DNA from 2 places in the Paenibacillus chungangensis genome. Region 2 is predicted to be linked to the other one. Evidence: a T-box and tRNA genes for the amino acid it is inferred to sense, from the RefSeq annotation. Region 2 holds a T-box; the other holds one or more tRNA genes.
The links. The T-box of region 2 lies ahead of ACFQ2I_RS23545 (valine--tRNA ligase). A T-box ahead of a tRNA ligase gene usually reads a tRNA of that ligase, here a tRNA-Val.
Positions count from the first base shown of each region.

Region 1: it has a tRNA-Val gene. The T-box ahead of ACFQ2I_RS23545 (valine--tRNA ligase) is inferred to sense a tRNA for this amino acid. The anticodon was not compared.

Region 1 covers NZ_JBHTJZ010000009.1:30,721-46,406, forward strand. Annotated here, with positions in the region: gene ACFQ2I_RS07890 (chitobiase/beta-hexosaminidase C-terminal domain-containing protein) at 1-389, shown strand, start outside; gene ACFQ2I_RS07895 (S1C family serine protease) at 414-1,085, shown strand; tRNA gene ACFQ2I_RS07900 (tRNA-Val) at 1,305-1,377, opposite strand; gene ACFQ2I_RS07905 (YjfB family protein) at 1,546-1,722, opposite strand; gene ACFQ2I_RS07910 (double zinc ribbon domain-containing protein) at 1,927-2,382, shown strand; gene ACFQ2I_RS07915 (HAD family hydrolase) at 2,440-3,069, shown strand; gene ACFQ2I_RS07920 (heavy metal translocating P-type ATPase) at 3,244-5,145, shown strand; gene ACFQ2I_RS07925 (cysteine hydrolase family protein) at 5,187-5,747, shown strand; gene ACFQ2I_RS07930 (nicotinate phosphoribosyltransferase) at 5,774-7,213, shown strand; gene ACFQ2I_RS07935 (hypothetical protein) at 7,304-7,495, shown strand; gene ACFQ2I_RS07940 (DUF2524 domain-containing protein) at 7,531-7,719, opposite strand; gene ACFQ2I_RS07945 (hypothetical protein) at 7,861-8,019, shown strand; gene ACFQ2I_RS07950 (DUF3892 domain-containing protein) at 8,078-8,329, shown strand; gene ACFQ2I_RS07955 (MBL fold metallo-hydrolase) at 8,443-9,168, opposite strand; gene ACFQ2I_RS07960 (copper amine oxidase) at 9,415-9,990, shown strand; gene ACFQ2I_RS07965 (DUF1292 domain-containing protein) at 10,080-10,391, shown strand; gene ACFQ2I_RS07970 (DUF1885 family protein) at 10,469-10,885, opposite strand; gene ACFQ2I_RS07975 (aminotransferase class I/II-fold pyridoxal phosphate-dependent enzyme) at 10,965-12,434, opposite strand; gene ACFQ2I_RS07980 (MFS transporter) at 12,633-13,826, shown strand; gene ACFQ2I_RS07985 (efflux RND transporter permease subunit) at 14,039-15,686, shown strand, end outside.
Region 2 covers NZ_JBHTJZ010000073.1:69,295-84,980, forward strand. Annotated here, with positions in the region: gene hemA (glutamyl-tRNA reductase) at 1-389, shown strand, start outside; gene ACFQ2I_RS23505 (cytochrome C assembly family protein) at 454-1,272, shown strand; gene ACFQ2I_RS23510 (precorrin-2 dehydrogenase/sirohydrochlorin ferrochelatase family protein) at 1,292-1,945, shown strand; gene hemC (hydroxymethylbilane synthase) at 1,951-2,913, shown strand; gene cobA (uroporphyrinogen-III C-methyltransferase) at 2,917-4,467, shown strand; gene hemB (porphobilinogen synthase) at 4,484-5,485, shown strand; gene hemL (glutamate-1-semialdehyde 2,1-aminomutase) at 5,485-6,795, shown strand; gene ACFQ2I_RS23535 (RluA family pseudouridine synthase) at 6,795-7,778, shown strand; gene ACFQ2I_RS23540 (LysM peptidoglycan-binding domain-containing protein) at 7,874-9,184, shown strand; T-box leader at 9,307-9,560, shown strand; gene ACFQ2I_RS23545 (valine--tRNA ligase) at 9,613-12,255, shown strand; gene ACFQ2I_RS23550 (bifunctional folylpolyglutamate synthase/dihydrofolate synthase) at 12,275-13,660, shown strand; gene murC (UDP-N-acetylmuramate--L-alanine ligase) at 13,668-15,083, shown strand; gene ACFQ2I_RS23560 (SPOR domain-containing protein) at 15,313-15,686, shown strand, end outside.

The DNA.
Region 1 (15,686 bases), on a different contig from region 2:
TCGCCAGATTTGAATCAGCGGGGCTTGTTACGGGGTACCCTGACGGGACGTTTGGCGGAACCAAAGGGCTTAAGCGTTCGGAGATGATTGTTATTCTTACTAAAATGTTAAAGCTTCGTGCAGGTGAAGCAAACGAAGCCGCATTCGTAGATTTGGAAGGTCATTGGTCTAATCAATACGTTAGCGCCTTTAAAGAAGCAGGTTACATTCAAGGTTATCTTGACGGCACATTCCGACCCGAACGAGAAATTTCACGTGCAGAGACGGCTGTGTTAATAAACAAATTACTAGGGAAGAAAGTGTCTAAAAATGATGATAAAGTATCAGCTTTCCCTGACCTCTCGCCAGATCATTGGGCATATGATGACATTATGGCCGCCGTGCAATAATACAAAAAAGGAGATTGGAAGCACATGAATAAAAAGCTCACAGCATCAATTCTCCTTGTCGTTATAGTAGCCAGCTTCTTTGCAATGATTGAAACGGAAGCAGAGCAACCAAAACGGTACGAAGCGGATAACATTTTTCATAAGTCAAATGCGTCTCTATTTTATCTGCGAAACATTGGGGAGTATGAGACGGTTCGCTCGGTAGGGACAGGTGTGATAATTTCTGATGAAGGATTGGCATTGACGGCCTATCACGTCGTAAAACATGCGGTCGAGCTTGAAGCTGTATTACAGGATGGACGCAACGTATCGGGTGTTAAAGTTGAAGCGTATGATGAGGGAAATGACGTAGCTTTGTTACGGTTTCCCAAAGTCGAAGAGGTTGAGGCATTCTCTGCCTTGCCTCTACGTCCGGGTGGGGTCAGTCATGGTGAGACAGTATTTGCAATAGGGTTTCCATTAAAGGAAACCCCAATTATTACTCAAGGTATTGTGAATTCTCCTGAAGCGAAAATTAATGGACGTTCGAGAGTATTAACCTCTGCTGGGATTGTTAGCGGTATGTCGGGAGGGCCTTTGCTGGATCAAGAAGGTCATGTGGTGGGCATTATATCGGGATCACTGCGTACAATGCCAGGAATCCATTTGGTTGTTAGTATAGAAGAGGTAGCAGAACTAGTGGAGGATTTTCAATAGACTGGGCTAATGTAATCATGAAGGTACCCTGTTGTTTGTGTGGGGTACCTTTTTGTGGTTCTTTCACTACCGGTGCAATGAGCTTAGAATAAGCCGGCGAAATCGGACAAGGGAATTGGTTCGAGTGCAAGCGATGCATTGTTCTTCCCGAAGTCACTGTCCGAAAAAAGAAAAACCGCAAACCCATTAATAGCAAGGGCTTGCGGATTTCCATAAGTATGATCTGTAGTGGGCTCGAACCACTGACCCCCACCCTGTCAAGATGGTGCTCTCCCAGCTGAGCTAACAGATCCAATCAATTAATGACAAAATATAATTTATCATATTTCTCTGGTACCGTCAATAGATTTATTCTACATTATTTTTATTATTCAGTACAATGGAGTGACTGAAGGCGTCCCGTGATTTCTCACCTGGATGAAAACCCGCCAATGGCGGGTTTTTTTGTAGGATAGAGAACTTAAACGCGAATGTCGAGGTTTTTTCCGACATCGGGATTAAGACTGGCATTCATCATTTGAACAAGATTCTGGCCTTGCTGTTCCGCTTGGCCTTTCGCCATATGCATGACCTTCAGGCTGGCAGCTTGCGACAGGGCAGCCTGATTCATAGCGACGGATAGTGCAGCGATATCCACCATAACACCTCCCTACTTTCCATATCGGCAACCTATACAATAATTATAAATCAATCTGTTGTACGTGATACACTAGGGGACTTAGCACGGGTCATGTAATGGTTCTACTTAGATAGATCAGTCATATTTTGGTATACTGGGGTAGTGGTTCGGTGTATTTGCCCAAGAGAACGTGGATCAATCTTTTATCGGGAGGTGATCTGAATGGCCGTGAAAATATGCGGCAACTGCGGCGAGGCGAATAGGGAAAACGCCCTTCTATGCACGGTGTGCAATGATTCGCTCAAGGATGCCAAGCTGGAGGGAATTAGCAACGAAGACAAAGGAAGACTGTTCGGAACAGGGAAGCCTCGTAACACAATCTGCTCGCATTGTAGTGAAAAGATAGACGCGCAATCGTTGAAATGCAAATATTGCGGCAATGTGAATGTAAAGCCGACTAATTATGCTTATTATCCAGTTGAAAGCAATACGGGCTGTGGCTGTTCTGTGGTTTTGCTCTTTATTGCGACTTTTTTGATACCGCTAGTAGGACTAATCGTAGGAGGGATATTTGCATTTAGCGACGACCCGGATAAGCAGGATTTAGGTAAAATGCTGCTTATATTTGGTATCGCAATGATCGTGATTGGCATTATTGTGGGCATTATTGTTATTTAGCTATTCTCTGGAGTAAAATGTGGATGCGTGTGAATAACCTTGAAAGGGTGTGAAGCGATGTATAAGACGATTATTTTCGATGTCGACGGGACGTTGATCGATACGGAAAGGGCTGTGCTGGGATCATTGCGACGGATGCTGAAGCAGGAATACGGTCTGTCTTACGAACAGGACGATCTCGCCTTCGTGTTAGGCGTGCCGGGTGCGAGCGTCCTGCAGAGACTTGGCGCGCCTGATGTGGCAGCGGCTAACGAGCGCTGGAATGAACATATGAAGGACTTCAAGCACACCATGTCAATATTCGAGGGCGTTACGGAGTTGCTAGGCGAGCTGTACCGGCGTAATGTGCGGATGGGCATCGTAACGTCCAAGACGAAGTCGGAGCTGAGAGACGACTTTATTCCGTTCGGATTGATGGAATACTTGTCCGTTGCCGTATGCGCCAGCGATACATCACTTCACAAGCCTCATCCGGAGCCCTTACAGAAGTTTCTGGAGCTGTCTGGAGCCGATCCTTGTACATCCATTTATATAGGCGATACAATCTATGATTACGAGTGCGCACGAAGCGCGGGGATTGCCTTCGGGCTTGCGTTATGGGGCGCTAAGAGCAGAGAGGGCATTCATGAACAACATGCTCTGGTAAGTCCTTCAGATGTGTTGACGCTTATTGACGATTCATTGTGATTTTTATCATTTACTTTTAACTATTTTTGTTTTAGAATGATTACTATAAAGTTGCCTCGACGCAAGAGTTAGGACAATTGAATAGGGCGAGTCCAGTCTCGCATGACATGCTGCTTCCGGAGACGGAAGCAGCATGTGTTATTTTCGGGGCAATAAAAGTGTGAATCATTATCAATGGATGAGGAGTGGGACATCGTGACAGCAGCGCGTATCAGCAAGCTGATGAAGAGGAATATGGAAGGTGTCGCTGCATTGGCGAGCGGAGTACTCATTGTACTTGCATGGGGAATGGAAGTAAGTATGCAGAAGTTATCGGTTGTACTGTATCTGCTGGCGTTCTTAATCGGAGGCTTCTATAAGGCCAGGGAAGGGATGCGCACCTTGTTGCAGGAGCGGGATCTTGATGTGAATATGCTTATGCTCGTAGCCGCTGTGGGAGCGGCAAGCATCGGTTATTGGATGGAAGGGGCCATATTGATCTTTATATTCTCATTGAGTGGAGCGCTGGAAAGTTACACGTTGGACCGGAGTCGTCGCGATATATCTCGTCTGATGGCACTGAAGCCAGAATCTGCCGTGCGCTATTCGGAAGGCCAAGAACAGATTGTGCCGATTGAACAGCTTGTGGAAGGGGATATTATCGTTATCAAACCCGGCGAGCGTATAGCTGCAGACGGCACCATCATGCAAGGAAGCTCCTCAGTCAATGAAGCGACCATTACAGGCGAGTCGATACCAGTGGACAAAGAGGTCGGAGACGGTGTGTTCGCGGGCACGATGAACGGACAAGGCGCTCTGTTCGTAAAAGTATCGCGGTCAAGCGAGTCAACGCTGTTCGCCAAGATCATAGCGCTCGTACAAGAGGCACAGAGCGAGAAGCCTGCCTCTCAGCGGTTCATGGAACGATTCGAGCGAATTTATGCCAGAAGCATTATGATGGTTACTGCTCTTATTATTGTCGTTCCTCCCGGGCTGCTGGACTGGACATGGCAGGACTCGTTGTATAAAGGCATGGTATTTCTCGTCGTCGCTTCGCCTTGCGCCCTCGTGGCATCCATCATGCCGGCGATGTTGTCTGCCATTGCAAGAAGCGCGAGGCAAGGGGTACTATTCAAGGGAGGAGCCCATCTGGAGCATCTCGCAGATGTCAAGCTGGTCGCCTTCGACAAGACAGGAACATTGACGCAAGGCAGACCAGCCGTTACAGATATTATTGGCTATGGCGGCTACGGAGAGATGGAAGTTCTGCATGCCGCCGCATCCATCGAGAGTCTGTCAGAGCATCCATTGGCGAAGGCGATCGTGCGCGGCGCGTACGATCGAGGTATCCAGCCTGACCGCGCACAGTCTCTTCAAGCAGTAACGGGATGGGGTGTACAGGCGCAATGGCAAGGCTGCCTCTGGCGAATTGGCAAGCCAAGCCTTGTTGACAGGAACAGCCTGACAGAGGAGCAGGTAGCGGTCATTCATCGATTGGGGCAAGAAGGAAAGACGGTTATCGTCATCGCTCGAGAAGAAACGATCATCGGGATCATTGCGCTCCAGGATACAATTCGCGCCGAAGCGAAAGGTACGATAGCCGCCCTTCGGGAACTGGGCATAAAGGCGGTCATGCTGACCGGTGACCAGCAACGGACTGCAGATGCGATTGCAAGTGAAGCTGGTATTGATATGGTCTTCGCGGAACTGTTGCCAGAACACAAGCTACAGCAGATCAAACAGTTGGAGGAGCGTTATGGGCCTGTTGCGATGGTCGGTGACGGAGTGAATGATACGCCCGCGCTTGCGACAGCAACAGTGGGGATTGCGATGGGCGGTGCGGGAAGCGATGCCGCACTCGAGACGGCCGATTTGGTGCTCATGAACGACGGCATTGACAAAATCGCGTATGCGATCCAACTAAGCAAGCGAGCGCGCCGTATTATTAGGCAGAATATGATTTTCTCAGCGGCCGTAATAGCGCTATTAATCATAACCAACTTCACATCTGGCATCTCACTTCCACTTGGTGTGATCGGACATGAAGGCAGTACCTTATTAGTTATATTGAACGGACTGCGCTTGTTGAAACGGTAGTCGCAGTTGAATCCTATACAAAAAAAGGGAGGCTGACAACGATGAAAGCACTAATTGTCATCGATTACACCAATGATTTCGTAACGGGCAAGCTACCTTGCGGAGATCCGGCGATTGCCATAGAGAAGCCCATTATACGACTTGTAGAACAATTCCTGTCAAGTGGGGATGAAGTCGTGATGGCTGTTGATCTACACCGAGAGAATGATCTCTGTCACCCTGAGACGAAGCTGTTCCCTCCTCATAACATCGAGGGGACGGACGGGAGAAAGTTGTACGGGGCGTTACAGTACCTTTATGAGAAAAGTGAACAATTCATGTATTGGATGGACAAAACGAGATACAGCGCATTTTGCGGTACGGATCTTGATATTCGGCTCAGAGCAAGAGGGATAACGGAGCTTCATCTTGTCGGCGTATGCACCGATATTTGCGTACTGCATACTGCGGTTGACGGTTATAACAAAGGGTACTCGCTTCATATTCATGAAGATGCGGTGGCAAGCTTTAATCAAGCGGGGCATGAATGGGCGCTTGGACATTTTCAGCATACGCTGGGAGCTGCTTTATGGCACGATGGATGCATGCGGCGAACAGAATAGAGGACAGACTTCAAGGAGTGAACACAATGACCTATGACAATCTGACGCTACATACTGATAAGTACCAGATTAATATGATGTATGCGCACTGGAAGCAAGGGACCGGCGACCATCGTTCCGTATTCGATGTCTACTTCCGCAAGCTGCCATTCGGCAACGGATTCGCGGTATGCGCAGGCCTGGAGAGGGTCGTCCGTTATATACAAGGCTTGTCCTTCGGCGAGGAGGAACTGGTTTTCTTGGCCGAACAAGAGGAAGCTTACGATCCTGCTTTTCTGGAGGAGCTGAGAGCTTTCCGGTTCAGCGGCGACTTGTACGCGATGCCGGAAGGAACGCTTGTCTTTCCGGGTGAACCTATTATGCGAATTGAAGCGCGCGTGTTCGAAGCGCATCTGATCGAGACGGCTATACTTAACTTTGTGAATTATCAGACGTTGATCGCTACGAAAGCAGCTCGCATAAGAGGTGTGGCGGGGGAAGACTCGTTGTTGGAATTCGGAACGAGACGGGCGCAAGAGGGGGATGCGGCGATATGGGGAGCTCGCGCTGCATATGTGGCCGGATTCGACGCTACATCCAATGTTAGAGCGGGCATGCTGTTCGGTATTCCGGTCAAGGGCACACATGCGCACGCCTGGGTACAATTCCACGACGACGAACAGGAGGCGTTCGATCGTTATGCCGACAGTCTGCCAGACGGCGTCACCTTACTGGTGGACACCTACGACACATTAAGGAAGGGCATACCGCATGCCATAGCCACCGGGTTGGCGCTTCGGGGTCGCGGCAAGGCCATGAAGGGCATTCGGCTCGATAGCGGGGATCTTGCCTACCTGTCCAAGCAGGCACGCAGAATGTTGGATGAAGCGGGGCTGCATGATGTGAAGATCGTGGCGTCCAATGACTTGGACGAGCATATCATTTTCAATCTGAAGGCGCAAGGCGCGGCCATCGATATTTGGGGTGTGGGAACTCAGCTTATTACGGCTGCGGATCATCCGGCTCTTGGCGGCGTGTATAAGCTGGTCGCAAGGGAGAGGAATGGAACGTATGATCCCGTCATCAAGATTTCTTCCAATCCGGAGAAGGTGACGACCCCGGGCATTAAAGATGTATATCGCATTATGAATGCAAGCACAGGAAAAGCGGAAGCTGATTATATTATGTTGAAGGATGAGGGGGCGATTGATGGAACTCCCCTTAGACTATTCGATCCCGTACATCCTTATTTGCGGAAAATTGTGGACAATTATATCGCTTTCCCATTGCTGCAGCCCGTCTTCCACGACGGTGAGCTTACGTACAGGCTCCCATCACTGGCTGAGATCCGCACATACCATCGCGAGCAGTTAGAGCAGTTCTGGCCGGAATATTTGCGTAAGCTGAATCCAGAGAGATATCCCGTGGACTTAAGCGAGGAAGTGTGGCAGTTGAAGCAGAGCCTGCTGCAGAAGCATCGGGCATGAGCGGAAAGCAGAGGTCATTTCGCCCATACCATATCCGCGGATGCGCATAGACTATTATCATATCTAATGGATGGGCAGGTTGCATGGGAGATGTCCAAAAATAATACTGACAAGGAAGGATTGACGGCGGATGATTTGGCGCTGATCGCAGCGATCTTGGTTGTCATAGGCGACATTGTCGCACTTTGGGCCGTCATCGCTGCCAGGAATGAAAATGTAGATGTGGCGCCGGTAGCAGCCTCCATCAGCCGTCATAAGAAGAAGCCGCGAAAAAGGGCGTAATCTGCCCCAGTCCGCGGCTTTTGCAATAGCGTTGCTTATGACTCCTTAGGGATGTCACATTTGTTCTGAATGAAGCGGATCTGGTTGTTCAGATGATTGATTTCGTCTTGTGTATTCTGATGATGCTCGCCGCTTGCCTGCAGCAGTTCCAGCCGAGCCATTAATTGCGGTAAATCCGTCGAGGCGTTGGCACAATCATAGCTGCTGTCCAATGATTGGTTCATCTTTCCTTCCTCCTTATCGAAATATGGATATTGGGAACTGTCCTATTTTTGTTTAATCACAACGATTATATGCCTGTTGAGCCATACTAATTTTACACCTTTGCGCATACGTTGGTACAAAGCGTAGAGGAGGCGTTGCTTATGGGAGCCTATTATGCCGAGCTGGCCATCTGGTTAACCGGTCTATTCGGATTGACCGGTCTATTGATCGTATCGATATACGCATTCATTAAGAGTGATTCCTGGAATTACGACGAGCAGAATGTGTGGCTGCATAAAGGAAGGAATAACAGATCGTAAACAGTGGGCATGCTATTCAAGATGATTCACATCTTATTCATGAGGAGGAAGCTGAATAATGGATACGACGAATGGCATGCAGGATATGAGAGAGCAGTTCGTAGCGGTGCAAAAAAACGGCGATGGCGACTTGACAGCATTCAAGACTTCGTCCGGCAGGGTATTGGATTACCAGTCCGCTCTACAAGAGGTGCAAGCCGGACAAATTGCGGGAGTGAACGCTTTTAAAGGTAGAGACGGCGAAACGTATATACGCGGTGACGCTGATGGCGACCCCACGAACAACTTGGATCAGCTGCCGTTTTTTTAATTATCTAGTTGTCACAATGTACAAGCACACGAAAAATAAGGCCGCCGCGAACTCCTGTAATGGAGCTTGAAGGCGGCCTTATCCTATTCAAGTAATTCCAAGTAGTGAGTGGCTTATACGGAATAAGCCACTCCCTGCTCCACTATGCGCATGAGTCCGGTACGTCCGCGATAATCGTCCATCGCATCGCCGTAATGCATGAGCCACACTTTCTTCTGAACATCTTCGGGGAGAGTTAGAAGCTCATCAAGCGTAGCATGCACCATACCTGGCTGCTCCAATTGACAATCATGGTAGACGGTTGTCACGCCATTCTCGATAAGCTGCATCACCAGCTCACCGTCGAACTTCATATCGGCAGAATAGAAGAAACTGTCGTTGAACAGGAAGGAATAGCTGTCTTTGTTCGGAATGTGCTTGGTCTGTATGAGCTTCACCTTCAAGTCTGGAGCAAGCGTATAATACTGTCCAGGCACAAGAGGCTTGACCACGAAGAAATCTTCAAGTGAGGTAAGATCGCCTTGTGTCAGCCCACCTCTCAGCGTCTGCTCCCACAGCGGCTCAACTAACGTATCGGCAATATAGAGAAGGGGCTTGCGGCCGTACTTGAATAGCATCTGAAAAGCATATTCCTCCAAACCGCCAACATGATCACCGTGCATATGGCTGATAAGCACCCCGTCCAAGGCATCGAATTGCAAACCCTTCTTGTGCAGGGCTGTGGGCAGTGTGATACCGCAATCGACAAGCAGTCGGCAGCCGTCCGTCTCGACCAATGCATTGTTGTTATAATACTTTTTGGCGAATGCGCTGCCTGTTCCTAACATCGTTATTTGCATAATAAGTGTTCCCCCTAATGCTTAGTTTCTCCCTTCACTTTATCAAATTACACGGCGCTTTACCAAGGCCTGAGGAAAATTTACAATACTCTAATTTCCCGGGCAAGCGCAAAAAGCTACAGAGTTTGACAAGCTTGGCGCAATCCGAGCCAATCATTCATTCCATGAATAAATTATCGCAACTTTCGGCTTGAAAGGGAGTATAACCATACATCTGATCAATAGCGGAAGGGGGGGCTCAAGGGGATGAAATTACGCAAGGTTGCCATCTGGCTCGTGATTCTCACTCTTTGGGGAGGAACGATGCTTGCGGCTGAGGCTGCCTCGCAGAAGGTAACGGTATTCATGAATGGCATCAAGCAAGGCGAAGGCGGAGTTCTGATGGATGGCAAGACGTATTTGCCTCTACGGCAGCTTGCGACGGCAATGAACGCAATCGTCGAATGGGACGGCGGCAGGAGTGAAGCTTCACTGCACAAACCTAATGTGCATATGTTTGTTTACCATATTAACAAAGAAGGCGACAAGCCGTTCGGAGCAGTTAACAAAGGATTTCCCGGCAATATTAAAGTATTCGCTCAGGTTGATAACTTGCAGACGGAGATTAATGCCATTAAAGTGGCGATCAAAGATCCGGCAGGTCAGGAGAAGCTGCTACAAATCCAGGATGACAAGTCGTTCAATGACAACTTCTGGTTTGTAACAGAGGAGAGCGAATACAAGTTCGATCAGGCCGGCAACTATACGATTCAATTCCAGATGAGAACGGCAAGCGACGACAAGTGGCATGTCGTCTCGGAGAAGAGAATACATTCGAAGTAACACCACTTGCCAGCTCCGTTTGACCGCCCGCATGACGACATGGTAACATGTGTGAGTGTGATTAAAACAGCGAAATGGGGTAAGATTTCATGAGCGAGCATCAGCATGGAGCGGATTGCGGCTGCGGGCATGACCATGAACATGAACAAGAGGAGCATGTGTTCATCGTAACCAACGACGAAGGCGAAGAACGTGAGATGGTTATGGTGTATACATTTGAATCGGAAGGTAACGTATACGCAGTGCTATTGGATCGTCAAGATCCGGAGCAAGACGGCGTTATTTTCCGTATTGAAGAAGAGAACGACGAAGCATTCCTTGTTGGCATCGACGATGATGCGGAATGGGATCGTGTAACGGCGATCTACGAGGAGATTGCGCGTACGGAGAACGAACAATAAGTAAGATTAAAAAGGCTGCATGCCGTCAAGGGAATTTTGGCGGGGCAGCCTTTTCATTTTTTTATGCTATTCCATCACTATTTCCTGGGGTAGTAATAGACGGTTCTGCCGTTGAACATCGTTAGCTCCGCCTTCCACGATTTGGCCAAATACTTGCTTAGTTCATTGCCCTTAGCCTTGTCCCCGTGCGTTGCTCCGTCAGGCAGAACGATCTGAATGCATGGCACGATATCTCCCGCTACTCTTGCGCTTTCGCCAAGACCAATGATGATATGTCTGTAATGTGAGTTGATGCCTTGAAGGTAAAACCAGCGTTCATCGCCAGAAGACTTCACTTCGTAGGGAAATGCCGCTTCTGAATAACTCCAGCCTAGCTGCTTCCCCGTTAGTGCCGTCTGCTGCCGGTATTGCTCCAACTGTTTCTCTACTTCATCCAGTGTCAGTTGTTCGGCTGTCGAATCCGGTACGAGCTTGATATAAGCGCTTTGACCCATCTCCCATCACCTCATCCTCATCTTAGCATGAGTTTCCAGGTGAGACAATAAAGGGTTCTCTCTCGGTTCTCCTCTCCTTCTAGAAGATCGCCGTCTCCTCCACAATGACTTTCACGAATGCAATGCTGCGATCCTCAGGTCCCTTCACCGGCAGTCCAACCTCGACATGGTCGACGATATAATCGATATTCGTTTGCGAGATCACCTCGCCGGGCAGCAGAATCGGGATGCCAGGCGGGTAGACGTAGATGAATTCAGCAATGATACGTCCTGCAGACTCCTTGAAAGGAATCACTTCCGTCTCTGCGTAGAAGGCATCTCGCGGCGTTAATGACAGTTGGGGAATGTCCGGAATTTTCACAACCAGTTCCTTCGATTCCGCACCCGTATAATACCGTTCCGATAGAGCTTTGAGCGCTTCGACCAATTTTTCCGTTGTATCCGATGTATCTCCCGGGGTTACTAAGCAAAGAATGTTATACATGTCACTTAGTTCGATTTCCAGATTATAGTTATCACGCAGCCAATTCTCGGTCTCATAGCCTGTTATGCCAAGATGACGGACATGTACCGTAATTTTGGTTGGATCGTAGTCGAACGTGGCTTCTCCACCTAGAATATCTTCACCAAAGCAATATAACCCGGGAATGCAATTGACTTGCTCGCGCACTTGCTGCGCCAGCCTGATCGTCTCTTCCGCAAGTGCATATCCGTTCATGGCCAGATTGCGTCTGGACGTGTCTAGCGATGCCAGCAGGATGTATGAGGTGGAAGTCGTCGTCAGCATGCTAATAATCGTCTGTACGCGCTGAGGATTGATTCTGCCCTTGCGAATGTTCAGCACGGAGCTTTGTGTCATGGAGCCGCCCAGCTTGTGTACACTCGTCGCCGCCATATCGGCCCCGGCTTGCATAGCCGACATCGGAAGCTTGTCGTGGAAGTGGATGAGCACGCCGTGCGCCTCATCGACCAGCACGGGAATATCGTAGCTGTGAACGAGATCCACAATTTCCTTCAAGTTCGCGCAGATGCCGTAATAAGTCGGATTAATGACGAGAACGGCTTTGGCGTCGGGGTGCCGCTCCAATGCTGTTCGTACGGAGCGGGTCGTAATGCCGTGGTCGATCCCCAGGTTGCTGTCTCGCGCTGGCGAGATGAATACAGGCCGAGCTCCTGCGAATATGATGGCGGACATGACAGATTTATGCACGTTGCGAGGCACGATGATCTTCTCGCCCGGGGAGCAGACCGACATGACCATCGTCATGATCGCCCCGCTTGTCCCTTGGACGGAGAAGTAAGTGAAGTCGGCGCCGAACGCATCGGCGGCGAGCTTCTGGGCCTCTTCGATGACGCCAGTAGGTTGATGGAGGTCGTCCAGCGGCGCTATATTAATGAGATCGATGGACAGCGCATTGTCTCCAATGAATTCGCGGAATTCGGAGTCGCTGCCCTTGCCTTTTTTATGTCCAGGAATATGGAATTGTAAGGGATTTTGTTCCGCGTGCTCGCGAAGTGCCGTGAACAGCGGAGTATTGTTATGGTCCATCTTCTGTCATCCCTGCCCTTCTTCAGATATGCAAACAAAATAGAGTATAACAAAAACGTGAGGGAATGCAAGAAACTTTTTGACGCATGGAAGGAAGCGCGTCACAGGCTTTATTTTGGTAACTAATTTGTTCTATAATTGTTCATACATCGCATGTCCGTCAATATGATACGATAGGTTGCGTGGAGGGGTTGCAGCATGAAAGATAACCGTATGGCAATTGTAATGGCCATATTAATGATTACGTTTATAGGCTTCGGAATTATCATCCCGGTCATGCCGGAAATTATCCATGCATTGGACCCAGATGGGGCGGAAATACATACAGGCTTAATGCTGGCTATCTATTCGGCAGTCGGCTTTATTCTGTCTCCCGTATGGGGGAGATGGTCCGACCGCATCGGTCGCAGACCGATCTTGCTTGTCGGGCTGGTAGGCTTCTCCATCAGCTTCCTTCTCTTCGGATTGGCGGGGGAGAGCCTGCTGCTCATGTACTTGTCCAGAGCGCTGGGCGGACTGTTCTCGGGAGCTGTCACCTCGGTCATCGTCGCGTATGTAGCGGATATAACGCCTCCGGAGAAGCGGACGAAGGGCATGGGGCTTGTCGGGATGTCGATCGGGCTTGGCTTCACATTCGGTCCGGGCTTCGGCGGCTTGCTCAGTGATGTGTCCAATGAGATGCCGTTCTTTACGGCCGCAGCGCTGTCGTTCATTACGTTCCTGTTCGCTGCGGGCAAGTTGAAGGAATCACTTGAGCCTCACCAGCGCAAGAAGGCGACGGGGAAGAAGGTATCCCGATGGACGGCTTTCCAGGGACCGCTCAAGTATTTGTACGTATTGGCATTTTTTGTGACATTTACGCTTGCAGGCATGGAAGCGACTTTGCAATTTTTCGGCATGAATCGCTTTGACGTAACGCCCAAGGAAGTGGGCTTGCTGTTCTTCATTGTAGGCATTGTAGGCGCGCTTGTACAAGGGGGCTTCGTGCGACGCAACATTAAGAAGGGAGAAGAGCCTCGCTACATTGCGCTAGGCTTGCTCTTGTCCGCTGGCGGATTCTTCTTGCTGTTGTTCGCTCATTCTCTCTCGTGGACCATTTTGTCGCTCGTCGTATTCGGAATTGGCAATGCGCTCATTCGCCCTTGTGTCACTTCGCTTATCACGCAGAAGACGCAAGTTGGACAAGGCACCGCATCCGGATTGAGCTCCGCTATGGACAGCTTGGGAAGAGTTGCCGGTCCGCTGCTTGGTTCCATGCTGTTCACGGTTGAGATGGGCTTGCCTTACTTGCTTGGCGGCATTCTATGTATGCTCGCGCTGCTATTGGTCATGCGATTCCGCCAACTGGACAGACTTCATTCGAATGAGCAGGAGTTGGCTGCAAGACAATAGTTATGAGATGAGTCGGAACCGGCGCTGCACTTGCAGCGCCGGTCTTTTTTTTAATACGCAAATCAGCCTTCTCCGTCCTTAGACCCCCTCTCTGCTCGGCCTAATGAAGGGGGTAAATAACCGACCTCAGCCGATTATAGACTTCCTGCATCTCCCTTAAGATGAATAGTGTTGAGTGAAACCAATAGATGGATATCAGGGAGAGAGAACGAATGAGAAAAATTACGGAATGGTCATTTCGAAACAAGGCCGCGCTAAGTCTGATGATCGTCATGGCTCTGGCCATGGGAATGATGAGCTACTTAAGAATGCCGATGGAATTCATGCCGCCGGCCGACAATCCGCAGGTCATGATTACGACAATTGGCCCCGGCAGCAGCGCGAAGATGATGGAGCAGCAAGTGACACAGCGGGTGGAACAGGCTGTCATGTATATGCCGGGTAAAACGTCGATGCTGTCCGCGTCAGGTGACGGCTATTCGCAAGTTACCGTCAACTTCGGTTCCGGAACGAATATGAAGGAAGCGACACATGAAATTGAACAGTCGATATCTGGCATCGTGCTGCCCCAGCAAGTCATGGAGCCATTCGTCTTGCAGTTGAATACGACCATGATTCCAATCTCATGGATTACGCTGGCGTTCGACTCGGACTTGAACGAAGGTGAGCGGTCATCATGGACGGAACGGGTTGTCGATGAGTTGAAGAAGGTGGATGGAGCAGGAGAGATTCAGGTAACCGGCGCTGTCAAACCTATCGTCTCCATCATTCCGGATACGTCCATGCTCGCCGAGAAGGGGGTTCCTCTCCAGTTGCTACTCGGCGTATTGCAAGGAAGAGGCGTGTCGGCCTCGTTGGGTGAGAGGGATATCAATGGACAGACGGTTCACTTCAAGCTCACGGATCAATTGTCAAGTCTGGAGACGATACAGAATCTGCCTCTTGCCATGGGGGTGAAGCTGTCAGATGTGGCCGCGGTGGAGTGGTCTAACGGGCAGGAAGGCATCAGCAGAATGAACGGGAAGGATGCAGTACTGCTGACTGTCGCCAAGACAGCAGAAGCGAATGCCGTCGCGGTAGGAGACCAGATTGAGAAGGTCGTTCGACAGCTTCAGAGCGAACGGTCTGATGTGGACGTCGTTGAACTGATCAGCACAGCTGAGTCCATAACAGGGTCGGTTAACAGCATGTTGCGCGAGGTGCTGCTGGGTGCGTTGTTCGCGACTGTAGTCATCTTAGTTTTTATGCGCAATTTGAAGGCTACATTCATTACGATCCTCTCTATTCCGTTGTCGCTTGGCATCACATTATATCTGCTGCAGCTATCCGGCATCTCTTTGAACGTGATAACGCTTGGCGGTGTTGCCGTTGCGGTCGGACGGCTCGTCGACGATAGCATCGTCGTAATTGAGAATATATACCGAAGGCTGCAGCGGGAAGCGTTCTCAATCAGGCTCGTGACAGATGCGACGAAGGAAGTGGCATCCGCGATTACTTCTTCCACAATTGTAACAGTGGCCGTATTTTTGCCGATGGGTCTGCTAAGAGGCTCGCTGCAGAATTTCCTGCTGCCGTTCGCGCTGACAGTGTCTTATTCTCTGCTAGCTTCGCTCATCGTAGCTTTGACTGTCGTGCCGGTGCTCAGTGCATGGTTGCTTAAGGGAACGAAGGAACGTGAACATGCGGGGCCTGCCGTATTCGCGTCGTTCGTCAGATGGAATCTGGAGCGGAAGTGGCTGCCACTGACGTTGTCCATTGTTCTGCTAGCCGCTTCCGTAGGGGCTTATATCGCCATGCCAAAAGGCGCAATGGATGCCAGCAGCGCGCATCATGTCAACGTCACCTTGCAATACCCGAGTG
Region 2 (15,686 bases):
GCGAAGAGATGGAGCTGTTCCAGCAATGGTACAGGACGCTTGGCGTTGTTCCGCTTATCCGCGCCCTTCAGACGAAGGCAGAAGATATCCACAAGGAGACGATGGCCAGTCTGACGAATAAGCTTCCTGCTCTGGAAGAGCATGAACTTAAGGTCATCCGCAAGCTTACGAAGAGCATGGTAAGCCAGATGATGCATGATCCTATATTGCGCATTAAGGAAGCTGCTGGCGAGAGACGGGCAGAGGAAGCCATGGATATGTTCGTGAAGTTGTTCGCACTGGAAGGTCAGCTTTTGGAGCAGCAAGAGACCGCCAAGCCGCAAGCCGTTCCATCCGGAGGCGGCGCGTCCCATTCGAAATCGCCGACAGCAGCTCTGGCTCGTACGTGATTCCTTCCTCCTGACAGGAGAGAAGGAGTCACAGATACCAGTAAGCTTGCGAGGTGGTAGGAAGATGGGGACAGCCAAGTGGATATATGATGCAGTGCTTTATATTTATGCCCTGAGCTTACTGTTTTATTTCTCCGACTTTATGCATGCGAACCGGAGGGCGAAACGGATAGGTACAGGGCTGCTTATTTTTGTATGGGTTTTGCAGAGCGCCTATCTGGTCCAACGGCTGACGTCGCTCATACAGATGGATGTAGTCAGCCTGAGCGGGTTGGAGTATTGGTTTATTTTTTCCTGGCTTATGATTACCATTACGTTAGTCATTCATCAGTTTTTCTATATCGATTATGTCGTGTTTTTTGTCAATATAATCGGTTTTGCTGTGTTCGCCCTGCATTTGTACAGCGAGACCGGGGAGGGGCAGTCGCTGGATATATGGCAGGCGACCAGAGAGCTGCTATTCGTACATATTAGCCTCGTTTTATGCGCTTACGCTACATTAACTATCGGCGCCGTTCTTGCCGGCATGTACATGTACTTGCATTACCGGCTCAAGAGCAAGCGGTGGTCACAGGCTGTGCGGCGCTTCCCCAGCCTGGATCGGATCGAAAGGTATATGGACCGCACGATCGTTATCGGAGTGCCTCTGCTCGCTCTGTCGCTAGCCATCGCGATTATATCTCTGCTCGTGGAAGGGAAAGCGATACTGCTGCTTGACTGGAAAGTGGTTACTTCTTTCCTGTCGCTTCTTATCTTCGTCATCTATGTCTATATGCGTGCGCTGGACAAGTATCCCGGACAACAGCTGGCCAAGTTGAATATTGTTGCTTTCGTCATACTTGTTTTCAACTTCATGACCAGCTCTTTGTCATCATTTCATTAGAGAGCGGAGGATTGCCGCCATGAGTGACACATCGCCGTACGATTGTTACCCGGTCATGATGCGGCTGCAAGGAAAGCGCTGCCTTATTGTTGGCGGCGGACCGGTAGCCGAGCGCAAGCTTGAGGGACTGCTCGCTGCAGCGGCAGACGACATCGTTCTCGTTAGTCCCGATGCGACAGCTGAAATTCGAGAGCTGTCCGAAGCCGGGCGGCTTCGGTGGGAACGTAGGCACTATCGCGAGGAGGATATGGCGGGTGCTTGGCTAGTCTTCGCTGCCACTGGCGACAAGGCGTTGAACGCTTCCGTCGGACGTCTTGCGGAGCGCAGCGGCAAGCTTGTGAATGTAGCGCACGAGTCCGAGTTGGGTAACTTTATTACACCTAGCATTCTACGGAGAGGGGAGCTGCTCGTGACCGTCACCGCATCCGGCAACAGTCCTTCCTTCTCCCGACTGCTCAGGAAGGAGCTGGAGGCGCGCTACGGCGATGAGTATGGAATAACCGTTAAGCGACTAGGACAATTAAGGAAGCTGGCGCTGGAACAGCTGGCAGATGGGAAGCTTCGGAGTGACGTGCTGGAGCAGGCTGCCGATGAAGCGCTGGCAAGAGGGAACGAGCGTAAGGATATTCAGCAATGGCTGAACGAATTGACGGACAAAATAAGGGGGAGGTAGTTGGTATGACGGGTACAAGTGGAGCGCATCGCGTGATAACGGTCGGCACAAGGCAGAGCTCTTTGGCGCTTACGCAGACGGGGCAAGTCATTGCGCAATTGGAGGAGATCTGTGAGAGGCACGGGCTGCCCTATACTTTTCAGATGCAGAAGATCGTGACCAAAGGCGATCGAATACTGGATGTGACATTATCCAAGGTGGGAGGCAAGGGGTTGTTCGTAAAGGAGATTGAAGCTGCGTTGATGGCAGGGGAGATCGATATGGCTGTACATAGCATGAAAGACATGCCATACGTGTTGCCGCAGGGCTTGTGCAATGGGGCGACAACGAAGCGCGAGGACCCCAGAGACTGCCTGATCATGCGCAGCGGAAGCAGCTTGCAAGAACTGCCGCACGGAGCAAAGGTGGGCACAAGCAGCCTTAGACGCTCCTGCCAGCTGAAGAATGCCCGTCCCGATCTGAAGCTGGAGTGGATACGCGGCAATATCGATTCCCGCATGCGCAAGCTGGAGACGGAAGGCTTCGATGCCGTCGTGCTGGCCGCGGCGGGACTGACCCGTATGGGATGGCAGGACAAAATATCGGCCCTGCTGCCCCAGGACGTATGCGTGCCGGCTGTAGGCCAAGGCGCGCTCGGCATTGAATGCAGGGAGGACGATGAGGGAGTAAGGGAGCTGCTGCATTTGTTGAACGACGCCGATACGGATCTTGCCGTTACGGCGGAACGCAGCTTCCTCGGAGCGTTGAACGGCGGATGTCAGGTGCCCATCGGCGCATATGCGTCCATCATAGGGGAGCAAGACGGCCTGCCGATGCTGGAGATGACGGGAATTGTCGGCACGCCTGACGGAACGGTGATGCTGAAGGAGATCAAGTGCGGAACCGATCCGACAGCTCTGGGCAAGGATGTGGCGGAAGCTCTGAAAGCAGAAGGAGCAGAAGACATATTGGCTCAATATGGGGGATAGCCAATGAACAAGGGGAAAGTATATCTGGTAGGCGCCGGTCCGGGAGATCCCAGACTGATCACGGTGCGTGGGCTGCAATGTCTGAAGGAAAGCGATACTATCGTATATGACCGGCTGGCCAGCCCACGACTGCTTCGTCATGCGAAGGCCGGAGCGGAGCTCATCTATGTGGGCAAGCTGCCGGACCGCCATACGATGAAGCAGGAGGAGATCAACAGGCTGTTGGTCGATCTCGCACTGGAAGGGAAGACGGTAACGCGGCTGAAGGGCGGCGATCCCACCATTTTCGGTCGAGTCGCCGAAGAGGCCGGCCTCCTGTATGACCATGGCGTCGAGTTCGAGATTGTTCCCGGAATCACTTCCGCGATAGCTGTTCCGGCATATGCAGGCATCTCTGTCACGCATCGTGAGCTTGCTTCCTCTCTATCCATTGTTACCGGTCACGAAAGTCCGGACAAGCTGGATCGCTCTATTCAATGGGACAAGGTGACGAATGCGACAGGCACGCTGCTCTTCTTGATGGGCGTCGCCAAAATTGACTATATTGCCAATCAGCTTATGAAGCACGGCAAGTCGCCGCACACACCCGTCGCTCTGGTCCGCTGGGGGACGAGGGTGGAGCAAGAGACGGTTGTCGGCACCCTAGAGACGATCGCGGATATTGTGAAGCAGCGGAACTTCCAGCCTCCCGCCGTCATTGTAGTAGGCGAGGTAGTGCTGCAGCGGGAGAAGCTGAGATGGTACGAGCGCAAGCCGTTGTTCGGCATGCGGATACTCGTTACGCGGGCAAGAGCCCAAGCGAGCGCATTAGCAGAGCTAATCGAGGAGATGGGTGGAGAGCCATGCGAGTTCCCTGTTATCGAGACGAGGCTGCCACAGGAGCCAGAAGCTGTGAAGGCGCTGCGCAGCCATCTGGAGGATGCGGAAAGTTATCACTGGATTATTTTCACAAGCGTAAATGGAGTGGAGTATTTCTTCAGATGGTTGAAGGAATTCCATCTTGATATCAGAAGATTCCATAAGGCGAGAATTGCCGCAGTGGGGCCTAAGACGGCATCCGCCTTGCATGAACGTGGGCTGTTCGTAGAAGAGCTTCCGGAACAGTATGTTGCCGAAGGGCTGCTGGATCAACTGGAGCCGGTTATGCGTCCAGGGGAGAAGGCACTGTTGGCACGCGGCGATCTGGCTCGCGAGGTGCTGCCCCGGGAGCTTGCGGCTAGAGGCATAGAAGCCGTAGAGGCGAACGTATACGAGACTGTGATTGCGGATACGAAAGACAGTATGGTGATGGAATGGCTGCGAGAGAAAGCGATACATATGATTACCTTTACCAGCTCTTCTACCGTCGGTAATTTGCTTGAGGTGCTGCGGCGGAACGGCTGTGACGATCCTATTAGTCTGCTGGAAGGCATACCCGTTGCGAGCATTGGACCCATTACATCACAGAAGGTAGCTGAGGCAGGTCTTGCTCTGACGGTCGAAGCGAATACGTATACGATCGAAGGACTGCTTGATGCCATTGCAAGCTATAATAAGAACCGAAAGAGCGTCTAGGAAGGAATGGTGACAGATGGGTTATCCAATCGTAAGAAATCGGCGCTTGCGCCGCAGTGCGGGACTACGAAGCCTCGTACGGGAAACTGTGCTTGGTGCGGATGATTTTATATATCCGTTGTTCGTGACACACGGCAGTAACGTGAAGGAAGAGATACCGTCTATGCCAGGCGTGTATCATTACTCATTGGACCTCTTGCATGAAGAGATCAAGGAGATCATCGCATCGGGCATCAAGTCCGTTCTGCTGTTCGGCGTGCCGGAGCATAAGGATGAGCGGGGAAGCTCCGCATACGACGCGAATGGCATTGTGCAACAGGCCATCCGCGCCGTGAAATCATGGGCGCCCGAACTGGTCGTCATCGCGGATACTTGCCTCTGTCAATTCACGGACCATGGCCATTGCGGCGTCGTCGTGAAGGAGGAGCGGAGCGGACATACGATCGTAGACAATGATCGATCGCTGGAGCTGCTCGTTCGTACAGCTGTATCGCAAGCGGAGGCGGGAGCCGATATAATCGCGCCGTCGAATATGATGGACGGATTCGTTCATGCGATAAGAGAAGGACTGGACGCGACAGGCTATAACGATATCGCAATTATGTCCTATTCTGTGAAATACGCCTCGGCGTATTACGGCCCGTTCCGCGATGCCGCGCATTCCACACCGCAATTCGGGGATCGCAAAACGTATCAGATGGACCCTGCGAATAGCCGCGAAGCGATGCGGGAAGCGGAAGCAGATGTAATGGAGGGCGCCGATATGCTGATGGTAAAGCCCGCTCTTGCTTATCTGGATGTGGTGAGAATGCTGAAGGAGCAGTTCGACCTGCCTGTCGTAGCCTACAATGTCAGCGCCGAGTATGCCATGGTGAAAGCGGCTGCTCAGAACGGTTGGCTCGATGAGCGCGCTGTTGTCCTGGAGACGCTGACCGGCATGAAGCGTGCCGGAGCAGACATGATTATTACGTATTTCGCAAAGGATGCCGCTCGCTGGCTGAGAGGAGAGGACGTGTAATGGAACAAGGTCTGGGAAGAAGAGGGGACAGCCGTTCCGCTGAAGCGTTCGACAGAGCGAAGAAGGTCATTCCGGGAGGCGTGAACAGCCCGGTGCGAGCGTTCAAGTCCGTCGGCTTGACGCCAATCTACGTGGAGAGAGGCGAAGGAAGTCGAATATACGATATCGACGGCAACAGCTATATCGATTATGTCGGGTCTTGGGGACCTCTCATTATGGGCCACGCCCATCCTGAAGTGATTGAGGCGCTGCGCAAGACGGCGGAGAAGGGCACGAGCTTCGGAGCGCCTACCGAGCTGGAGACGCTGATGGCGGAGCTTGTCGTGGAGCGCGTCCCTTCAGTAGATATTGTGCGCATGGTTAATTCCGGTACGGAGGCGACGATGAGCGCGCTTCGGCTGGCCAGAGGAATTACGGGAAGAAGCCGCATACTGAAGTTTGAAGGCTCCTATCACGGACATGCGGACAGCTTGCTTATAAAAGCGGGCTCAGGTGTCGCTACGCTCGGCCTGCCAGACAGTCCCGGCGTTCCCGAAGGGGTGGCGTCCCATACAATCACTGTTCCATATAACGATATCGAATCGGTCAAGCTTGCATTCGACAAGTATGGCGAGGAGATCGCTTGCATTATCGTCGAGCCGGTTGCCGGCAACATGGGCGTCGTTCCGCCACTGCCGGGATTTCTGCAAGGCTTGCGGGATATTACGACGCAATACGGCAGTCTGCTCATATTCGATGAGGTGATGACCGGTTTTCGCGTCGCTTATGCATGCGCCCAAGGACTGTATGGCATCACGCCTGACCTGACCTGCTTCGGCAAAGTCATCGGAGGCGGACTGCCGGTAGGGGCGTACGGCGGACGACGCGAGCTGATGGAGCAGATAGCGCCAAGTGGGCCAATCTACCAAGCAGGCACCTTGTCTGGCAATCCGCTCGCGATGGCGGCGGGCTATACGACACTGAAGCTGCTAACGCCAGAAGTGTACCAGCAGCTGGAGCGCCAGGCAGCCAAGCTGCAAGCGGGTATGGCGGATAATGCGAAGAAGCATGGCGTGGCAGCTACCATCAATCGGGTAGGCTCCATGGTATGTCCGTTCTTCACAGAGCAGCATGTCATTAACTTCGATATCGCAAGAACAAGCAATCTGAAGCAGTTTCAAGCGTACTTCGCTTCCATGCTTGCATTGGGCATCAATATAGCGCCTTCCCAATTCGAAGGGATGTTCGTGTCTGCCGTCCATAGCGACAGCGACATCGAGACGACCATTCAAGCGCACGATGCCGCGCTGGAAAGTCTACAGCAGGCATGATGGCGAAGTGCTGGGAAGAGGCTGTTCGTCAAGGGGAATGGCTGGAGCTGCCTTGGGAGAAGCTTGCCGCCACAGCAGCTTCTCTAGAACCCGGAGATGATGTTCCTGCACAGCCGGAGACCGGCAGCCACCCGCATAAGGTGCGGCAGTGGCTGGCGGCTTCTTCTTTATTCCCGGAGAAGTGGGTCAACCGGCTATTCTCCGTCGGCGGAATAAGATGGCATGAAGAGAAGCTTGCGCTTAAGTGCTTTCCGGCAGCACGCATGAACGACGACCCTCTGTATCGAGTGGCGAAGCAGTCGAATAGTGGTGATCGTGCGGCCGTCTTATACGAGGATGATTATTGTCTCGTGCTGAATAAGCCGGTAGGCATGCCCGTACATGGTTCTGGCGTGGGCGATCAGGGGCGGGGGACGTTAGATGAGGAGGCGGCGCGGCATCTGCTGGCATGTGGCGATCCCTTGCCGGTCCGTCATATCCATCGACTGGATGACGATACGTCTGGCCCCGTTCTGTATTCCAAGAACGATCTGGCGCAGCTGCGGCTGGACGAAGCGATGCGCAGCAAGGCGATCGGTCGTCGATATGTTGCGGTCGTACACGGACGTCTGATGAAGTCTTGCGGGGAAATTAATGAACCGATCGGCAAGGATCGACATCATCCTGCACGAAGGAGGGTGTCGTCGAACGGCGACAAGGCGATCACCCGTTACGAGACGGTTGCATCCAATTCTCGTTACTCCATAGTTCGGCTAATACTAGAGACCGGACGAACCCACCAGATTCGGGTGCATATGAGCCATATTGGTCATCCCCTTTTGGGAGATTCGTTATATGGAGGATCTTCCAACATGCTCAACCATCAGGCGCTGCATGGGGAAGAGCTGATTTTCCCTCACCCGCTAACCGGCTGTACGATTAACGTATCGTCGCCGCAACCGGATTGGCTTATCGGGCTAATGGACCATATTGACCAGGTTTGAAAAAGACAGTCATGCTCTCGGCAATCCAACCATATAGATAAGTAGTGTATGTAACGCTAGCCCAAGCATTCAGGAAGTGAAGGGAGGACTTAGGCGTGTCTAATGGGATGAACGGATTGCGCTTTGATGTATACGAGAGGGTCCATATGCCTGATGACGCAGCAGCCATCGATGAACTGGAAGAAATCGAGCTTGTTCCTCGTATACAAGTAATCGATCAAGGTGATCAAGCAGTATTGAAAGGACAACTGCTGCTCAGCGGCGTATATCGGGGGCAAAATGCGGCGGAAGGTCCATTAACGCTGGAGCACTGGATTCCGGTTGAAATCTCGCTGCCTATGAATCGGGTGTCCAGGCTGGATGACATCTCCATTGAGATTGACAACTTCGACGTTGACCTGCTATCGGCTCGCACATTGAATATTACGGGTGTGCTGTCGCTTCGGGGGATTGCAGTGGAACCCCTTCAGGAAGAGCAGAGCGGATGGGAGGAGGAATCCTTCACTGCCGTACATGAGCGCGAGCAGGAACGAGAGATGTCTCAAGTGTCTGGTGCGTCTATGGAAGAAGAGAGCGAGGCGTACATAGTGGATCGCGAGGCGCAAAGCGAAGAGAGCGATACAGCTGGCGAACCGGAAGCCGAGCTGGAGGCGGAGCGGGAAGTTCAAGTCGCAGATGAAGAGGGCAAGTCCTATGATGAGGGGTATTCTGAACGTGAAAGCTACCAAGTGCCGTCATTGTCGTGGGAGTATCAATCGCATCAGCTGCCTAATGCAGAACATAGCTACGATAATGAAGAAGTGGAAGCGCGGCAACCGTTCCTCGATAGCGCCGACGCTGTTGAAGGGGCGAACCAGGAGGAGGGTCAACGGCCGGAAGAGCTGGAACCGGAATCCCACCAGGACCAGCACGCTGGGTATGCGCTGCTAGAGAAGGAAAGGCAGAAGGGAGAAGACGCATCAGCCCTGTCACAGCCTTCTTCATTGACAGCTGAGCAAGAGCCCCTTCCTACAGAATCAGCCAAGCCTGGGGTGCAGATTGCGTTCACAGGCAAATCCCCGGAGCACAGTGAAGGAAGTACAGAAGTGGGGATTCGCTCTCTGCTACAGTCCAGTCAGCGTGAGCGGGCTGTTAGAGAGGCGGCGGAGCAGTCGCAGGTGGAGCAAGAAGCGGAACGGACGGAAGCCATTCAGGAGGCTGAGGAAGAGATTGAATGGAAGCGATTGTTCCTTAGCAAGCAGGAAGGCGACGCGGCATTCAGGAAGATCAGAATGTGTATCGTTCAGCGCGAAGAGACGCTGGAAGAGATTGCAACCCGTTACAGCTTGAACCCAAGAGAAATACTTGTTCACAACGGATTGCATGAATCTGCCATTGAAGAGGGGCAAGTATTATATATTCCATAATGACAGCGAGGCGGGCTTGCGCAAAGGTGCAGGCCCGCCTTGATGCTTAGGCGGGAATCCTCAGGCATAGCGCCAGGTTGACTAACGCGTCGTATAGCGGTATGATGGTGAATATATGCGTTATAATGACGTGGAAGGGGAATAGCAGCAGCTATGCCTTCAGAGAGCAGGACCGTTACGCTGAGAGGTTCTGCAGGATGAACCTGCATGCGAGTCGCCCCGGAGTCGCTTTACTGAAGCGGGAAGCATTGCAGCCTGCCGTCTTAGGTAAAGCCGGTAACAGCCGTTATCTGTACGAGTGCCGCAAGGGGATCGCTAATGGACCCGCTCGCGGAACAAAGGTGGTACCACGGGAGTTAGACCTTTCGTCCTTTAGAGGGCGGAAGGTCTTTTTGCATATATCCAGATTAATGTGGAGGATGGAACATATGTCAGAAAATCAAAGCAATCATGCAATGCCGACAACTTATGATCCGAAAACAGCCGAGCAAAAATGGTATCCTTACTGGATGGAGGGTCAATTCTTTCAAGCGGGCAAGCGTCCCGATGCGGAAGCTTATACGATCGTCATTCCCCCGCCTAATGTGACGGGCATGCTGCATATCGGCCATGCACTGGACTTCACCCTGCAAGATATTCTCATTCGAGCCAAGCGTATGCAGGGATACGATACGTTATGGCTGCCGGGCATGGACCATGCCGGTATTGCCACTCAGACGCGTGTGGAGCAGAAGCTTCGCGAGAGTGGTGTGTCGCGCCATGATCTGGGCCGTGAAGCCTTCCTGGAGAAGGTGTGGGAGTGGAAGGAGCAGTACGCGGGAACAATTCGCGACCAGTGGGCAAAGCTGGGGCTGTCGCTGGATTATTCCAAGGAGCGATTCACGATGGACGAAGGGCTGTCCAAAGCGGTGCGGGAAGTATTCGTCAGGTTGTACGAGAAGGGGCTTATTTATCGCGGCAAAAAGATTATTAATTGGGACCCTGCAGCACGTACAGCATTATCCGATATTGAAGTGGAGCATAAGGAAGTCAATGGTCACCTCTATCATTTGAAGTATCCGCTCAAGGACGGATCCGGCTACGTGACAGTTGCGACGACACGGCCGGAGACAATGCTGGGCGATACGGCGGTCGCTGTTCATCCGGAAGACGAGCGATACAAGGATATGATCGGTAAGACGCTTGTATTGCCGGTCATCGGCAGAGAAATTCCGATTATCGCGGATGAATACGTCGAGAAGGACTTCGGTTCCGGTGCGGTGAAGATTACGCCTGCGCACGATCCGAACGACTTCGAGGTAGGCGAGCGCCACAGCTTGCCGCAGATTACCGTAATGGATGAGACGGGCACGATGAACGCCGAAGCAGGCCCTTATCAGGGGCTGGACCGCGCCGAGTGTCGCAAGAAGCTTGTGAAGGACTTGCAGGAGCAGGGCGTATGTGTGCAGATTGAGGATCATGTCCATCAGGTCGGCCATAGCGAGCGCAGCGGCGCCGTCGTAGAGCCGTACCTGTCCACACAATGGTTCGTGGCGATGAAGCCGCTGGCTGAGGCAGCGATAGCCGCTCAGAAGACTGGTAAGGGTGTCCGGTTCGTGCCGGAGCGCTTCGAGAAAATATATCTGAATTGGATCGAAAATGTACGTGACTGGTGCATCTCCCGCCAGCTGTGGTGGGGTCACCGTATACCGGCATGGTATGACGATGCGACAGGCGAGCTTCACGTATCGCGAGAGGACATGGAAGGCGATCATCTCCGTCAGGACGAGGATGTGCTGGATACGTGGTTCAGCTCTGCGCTATGGCCTTTCTCTACGCTTGGGTGGCCGGATGAAAGCGAGGATCTCAGCCGCTACTATCCGACCAATGTGCTGGTGACGGGCTATGACATTATCTACTTCTGGGTAGCCAGAATGATCTTCACGGCGCTGGAATTTACGGACGAGAAGCCGTTCCAGGACGTGCTTATTCACGGGCTGGTGAGAGATAAGGATGGACAAAAGATGTCCAAGTCGCTGGGCAACGGTGTCGATCCGCTGGAAATTATCGAGCAATATGGGGCGGATGCGCTCCGTTTCATGATATCGACGGGCAGCACTCCCGGTCAGGATCTGCGCTTCCGAATAGAAAAGGTGGAGCAAGCGCGTAATTTTGCCAATAAGATCTGGAATGCGTCACGCTTCGCGCTCATGAATCTGGATGGCTTCAAAGCGTCGGATATCGACATTGCAGTGAAGCTGGGCACAGCGGATCGCTGGATTCTGCACCGGTTCAATGAGACGGCGCGCGATGTGACCAGACTAATGGATAACTATGAATTCGGCGAGACTGGCCGTGTGCTGTACAACTTTATCTGGGACGACTTGTGCGACTGGTATATCGAATTCTCCAAGCTTAGCTTGAATGGGACGGACGAAGCGGCGAAGCGGGCCACGCAATCCGTGCTTGCCTATGTGCTGGATCGCACGCAGCGGCTTATTCATCCGTTCATGCCGTTCATCAGCGAGGAGATCTGGCAGCATCTTCCCCATCAAGGGGAGACCATCACCTTGGCGGAGTGGCCGAAGTATGACGCTGCGCTGGAAGCACCGGATGCCGTCGCGGAAATGAATCTGCTCATGGAGATCATCCGAGCCGTTCGCAACATTCGCGCAGAAGTAAACGTGCCGATGAGCAAGAAGATCGAGCTTCTTCTCAAGCCGTCCAGCGAGAGCAACGCCGCTATTCTTGCGCGCAACGAGGAATTCGTGAAGCGCTTCTGCGGCACTTCGCTGCTGGAGACGGGTATGCATATCACTGCTCCGGAGAAAGCGATGACCGCAATCGTCACCGGCGCGGAGCTGTACTTGCCGCTTGCGGGTCTGATAGATATCTCGCAAGAGATTGCGCGGCTGGAGAAAGAGCTGGCACATCTGAATGCCGAAGTGCAGCGCGTCGAGAAGAAGCTCGCTAACGAAGGCTTCGTATCGAAGGCGCCGGCCAAGGTTATCGACGAGGAACGGGCGAAAATGAAAGACTATGCCGAGAAGCGGGATAAAGTGCTGCAGCGGATAGCCGAGCTGCAGGGCTAACGGGAAGAAGGGATGCAAGATGACGGAACAAAAGCAAACGGGAAGCGACTACAGCAGCTTATCCACTTACAATGAGGCTGTCGCCTGGATTACGGGCTTGATTCCATTCGGCATCAGACCGGGGCTGCAACGTATCGAAGCATTGCTGGAGCGGCTCAACAATCCGCATCGCCGGCTGAAGTTTATCCATGTCGCCGGGACGAACGGGAAAGGCTCGGTATGCGCTTATCTGACAAGCGCGCTCTTGCGCGGAGGCTATGATGTGGGGACGTTCACGTCCCCTTACATTACGAAGTTTACCAATCGATTTCAATATAATGGCGAGGATATCCCGGAGGAGACCCTCCTTGCGCTTTCCAACGAATTGAAGCCGCATGTGGACGAGCTGGCAGATACGGAGCTCGGCTCGCCAACGATGTTCGAGGTTTCTACGGCACTGGCCATTCTTTATTTCGCTAAGGTCAGTTATCCTGACTATGTCGTATGGGAGACGGGGCTTGGCGGTCGCCTGGATGTAACGAATGTGGTCTACCCGGTCATTTCGATTATTACGAATGTCGGACACGACCACATGGACCGTCTGGGCGATACGCTGGAGCAGGTGGCTGCAGAGAAGGCGGGTATTATCAAGCCGGGCGTGCCTGTCGTCAGCGCAGTCTCCCAACCGGAGCTGGCGGCTGTTATACGCGGAACGGCACTCCGGAATAAGAGCTCGCTCTACATGCTGGACGATCAATTCCGTGTTGAACGGCTGGAAGCCAGCGAGGAGGAACAGTCCTTCCGCTTCAGCAGCTTGTTCCGCGATCTGCCGGAACTGAAGATTACGCTAAGCGGCGCTCATCAGGTAACGAATGCTGCGACGGCTCTTATGGCGTTGGAAGTGCTTCGTCAATATCAGGCACTGGTACTGGATGAGGAAGCGATCCTGGAAGGACTTCGCGGCGCGACATGGCCAGGACGCATGGAGTTAGTGAGCAGGGAGCCGCGCGTGTTATTAGATGGCGCGCATAATCCCGAAGGCGCAGAGGCGCTGGCTGCAGCAATAAGCGACACGTATAAGTATGATCGCTTGAACGTTATGATGGGTATGCTGGAGAATAAGAATCATCAGGCGACGCTCCGGCATATACTACCTATAGTGAACACGCTTATTATTACCGAGCCTGATTATCGCATGAAGCAGGATGCGGACGAATTGGCTCGGCTGGCAGAGGATATGCGGGAATCGTGGTCTCCAGCGCTGTCGTTCCAATTAGTCGTTGCGAAGGATTGGAAGGATGCGCTCAACAAATTGCAGGAAGCAACCGGGGAGACGGATCTTGGAGTCGTGACAGGTACGCTGTATTTGATAGCGGATGTACGTTCCTATATGTTGTACAACTCGGATTCTGAAAAAGGTTGGTGAACCGTCTTTGAATACGGCAGAACACATCCACTTCATCGGAATCGGCGGTTATGGGATGAGCGCCATTGCCCGCGTGATGCTGGAGAAGGGATACAAGGTAACAGGTTCGGATGTGGCGCGACAGGAGTTAACGGAGAAGCTCGCGGCCAAGGGAGCGGATATCTTCATTGGCCATCAGCCGGAGCATGTGAAAGGAGCAGACCTCGTCGTATACTCCACGGCGCTGCCTAGTGATAATGTGGAGCGGAAAGCGGCGGAAGACCTGCGCATTCCGGTGTTGCATCGTTCTCAAATGCTGGCCAGGCTAATGAATGCGGGAAAAGGCGTTGCCGTTGCCGGAGCGCACGGGAAGACGACGACTTCCTCCATGATCGCGCTTGTCATGGAAGAATGTAAGACGGACCCTACTTATATTATCGGCGGCGAGATTGTGAATGTGGGCACCAACGCGAAAGCGGGAAAGGGAGAGTATGTCGTAGCGGAAGCGGATGAGAGTGACGGTTCCTTCCTGCATTATCATCCTGCGATTGCGATCGTAACCAATATCGAACCGGATCATCTGGAAAATTACGATGGCGACTACGAGAAGTTGAAAGCGGCCTATGTCCAATTCCTTCAGCAAGTAAAGTCTGAGGGAAAAGCGATTGTATGCGCGGACGATACCGCGATTCAGGAAATATTGCCGAGAGCTCGCAAAAGGGAGGACGGGAAGGGGGAGCCTCTATTAATCACATACGGCATCGATCAAAACGCTACCTACAGGGCGGAAAACATCGTGCTGGGTGATCGTAAAGTCTCCTTCGACATGCTCCGTCAGGGTGAGCCACTCGGTCGCGTTGAACTGTCTGTTCCTGGCCTTCACAATGTATACAATGCGATGGCGACGGTTATTACATGCCTGGAGGCTGGTTTGACATTTGAAGCCGTCAAAGACGCGATCAAGCTATTTCGCGGCGCAAAACGTCGCTTCCAGGTGTTAGGTGAAGTGAACGACATTCTCGTCATTGATGACTATGCTCATCACCCAACGGAAATCCAGGCAACGATCAGTGCGGCCAAAACGACCGGGAAACGAATCATTGCCGTCTTCCAGCCACAGCGTTATACGAGAACGTATTTCCTATTCGAACAGTTCAGCAGAGCGTTCTCGGAAGCGGACGATGTTATTATATCCGATATCTACTCGCCTGCGGGCGAGCTGCAAATAGAGGGAATTAACTCAAGCAAACTGGTAGAATTGATTCGGAATAACAGTCATGCCAGGGCTGAGTATATTCCGACAAAGGATGAGGTGCTGGCGGCGCTTCAACAACGTGTGAAGCCAGGCGATCTCGTCATTACAATGGGCGCCGGCGACATATGGAAGGTGGCGGACGCTTTGGCCAAGTCTCTGCAATCATCACATGGCGGGGCGATCCAATAACGATAAATCCGGAACCTTACTCACTTGATGGAAGGTTCACCTGGAAAAATAGAGGGTGGTGCAGGGATGATACTCCTTGTGCCGCCCTCTCTGTTATCATCAATGTTCTACTCAGAGCAGACCACTTGTAGTGAGACAGAGAATGGAGTCTTCCAGCATCGGCATATCTCGTAATTTGATTTCATAGAATGATAGTAGACAGGACAATGGAATCAAGGGAGTGATCGACATGAACAAGAAGCCTTCCAACCGGATAACGTATCGATTCGACCGCAGCGGTAATGTAATGCATGGCAATGCGAAGCCGGCAGCTCATGCACAGCAAGGGAGTGTGGAAAATAAAGGAAGTTCAAACGTTGTCCCCTTATACCCGTCGCATGCTGCGAATGTTATACATGAAAGCGAGTATTGGACAAGCCCTTATCAGCAAGATGTCGGGAAATTGGAAGAGTTGATCAGGAATTCAACACATGATCGCGACAGAAAGTTGCCCTGCAAGGATGAGGTCGATGTCATGCCTGAACATCTTGCCGACCTGGAGGATCGTGATCCAAGTTGTGAAAAGGAAAAATGGCCGGACATGCAAGTTGAATCGGGGTATGA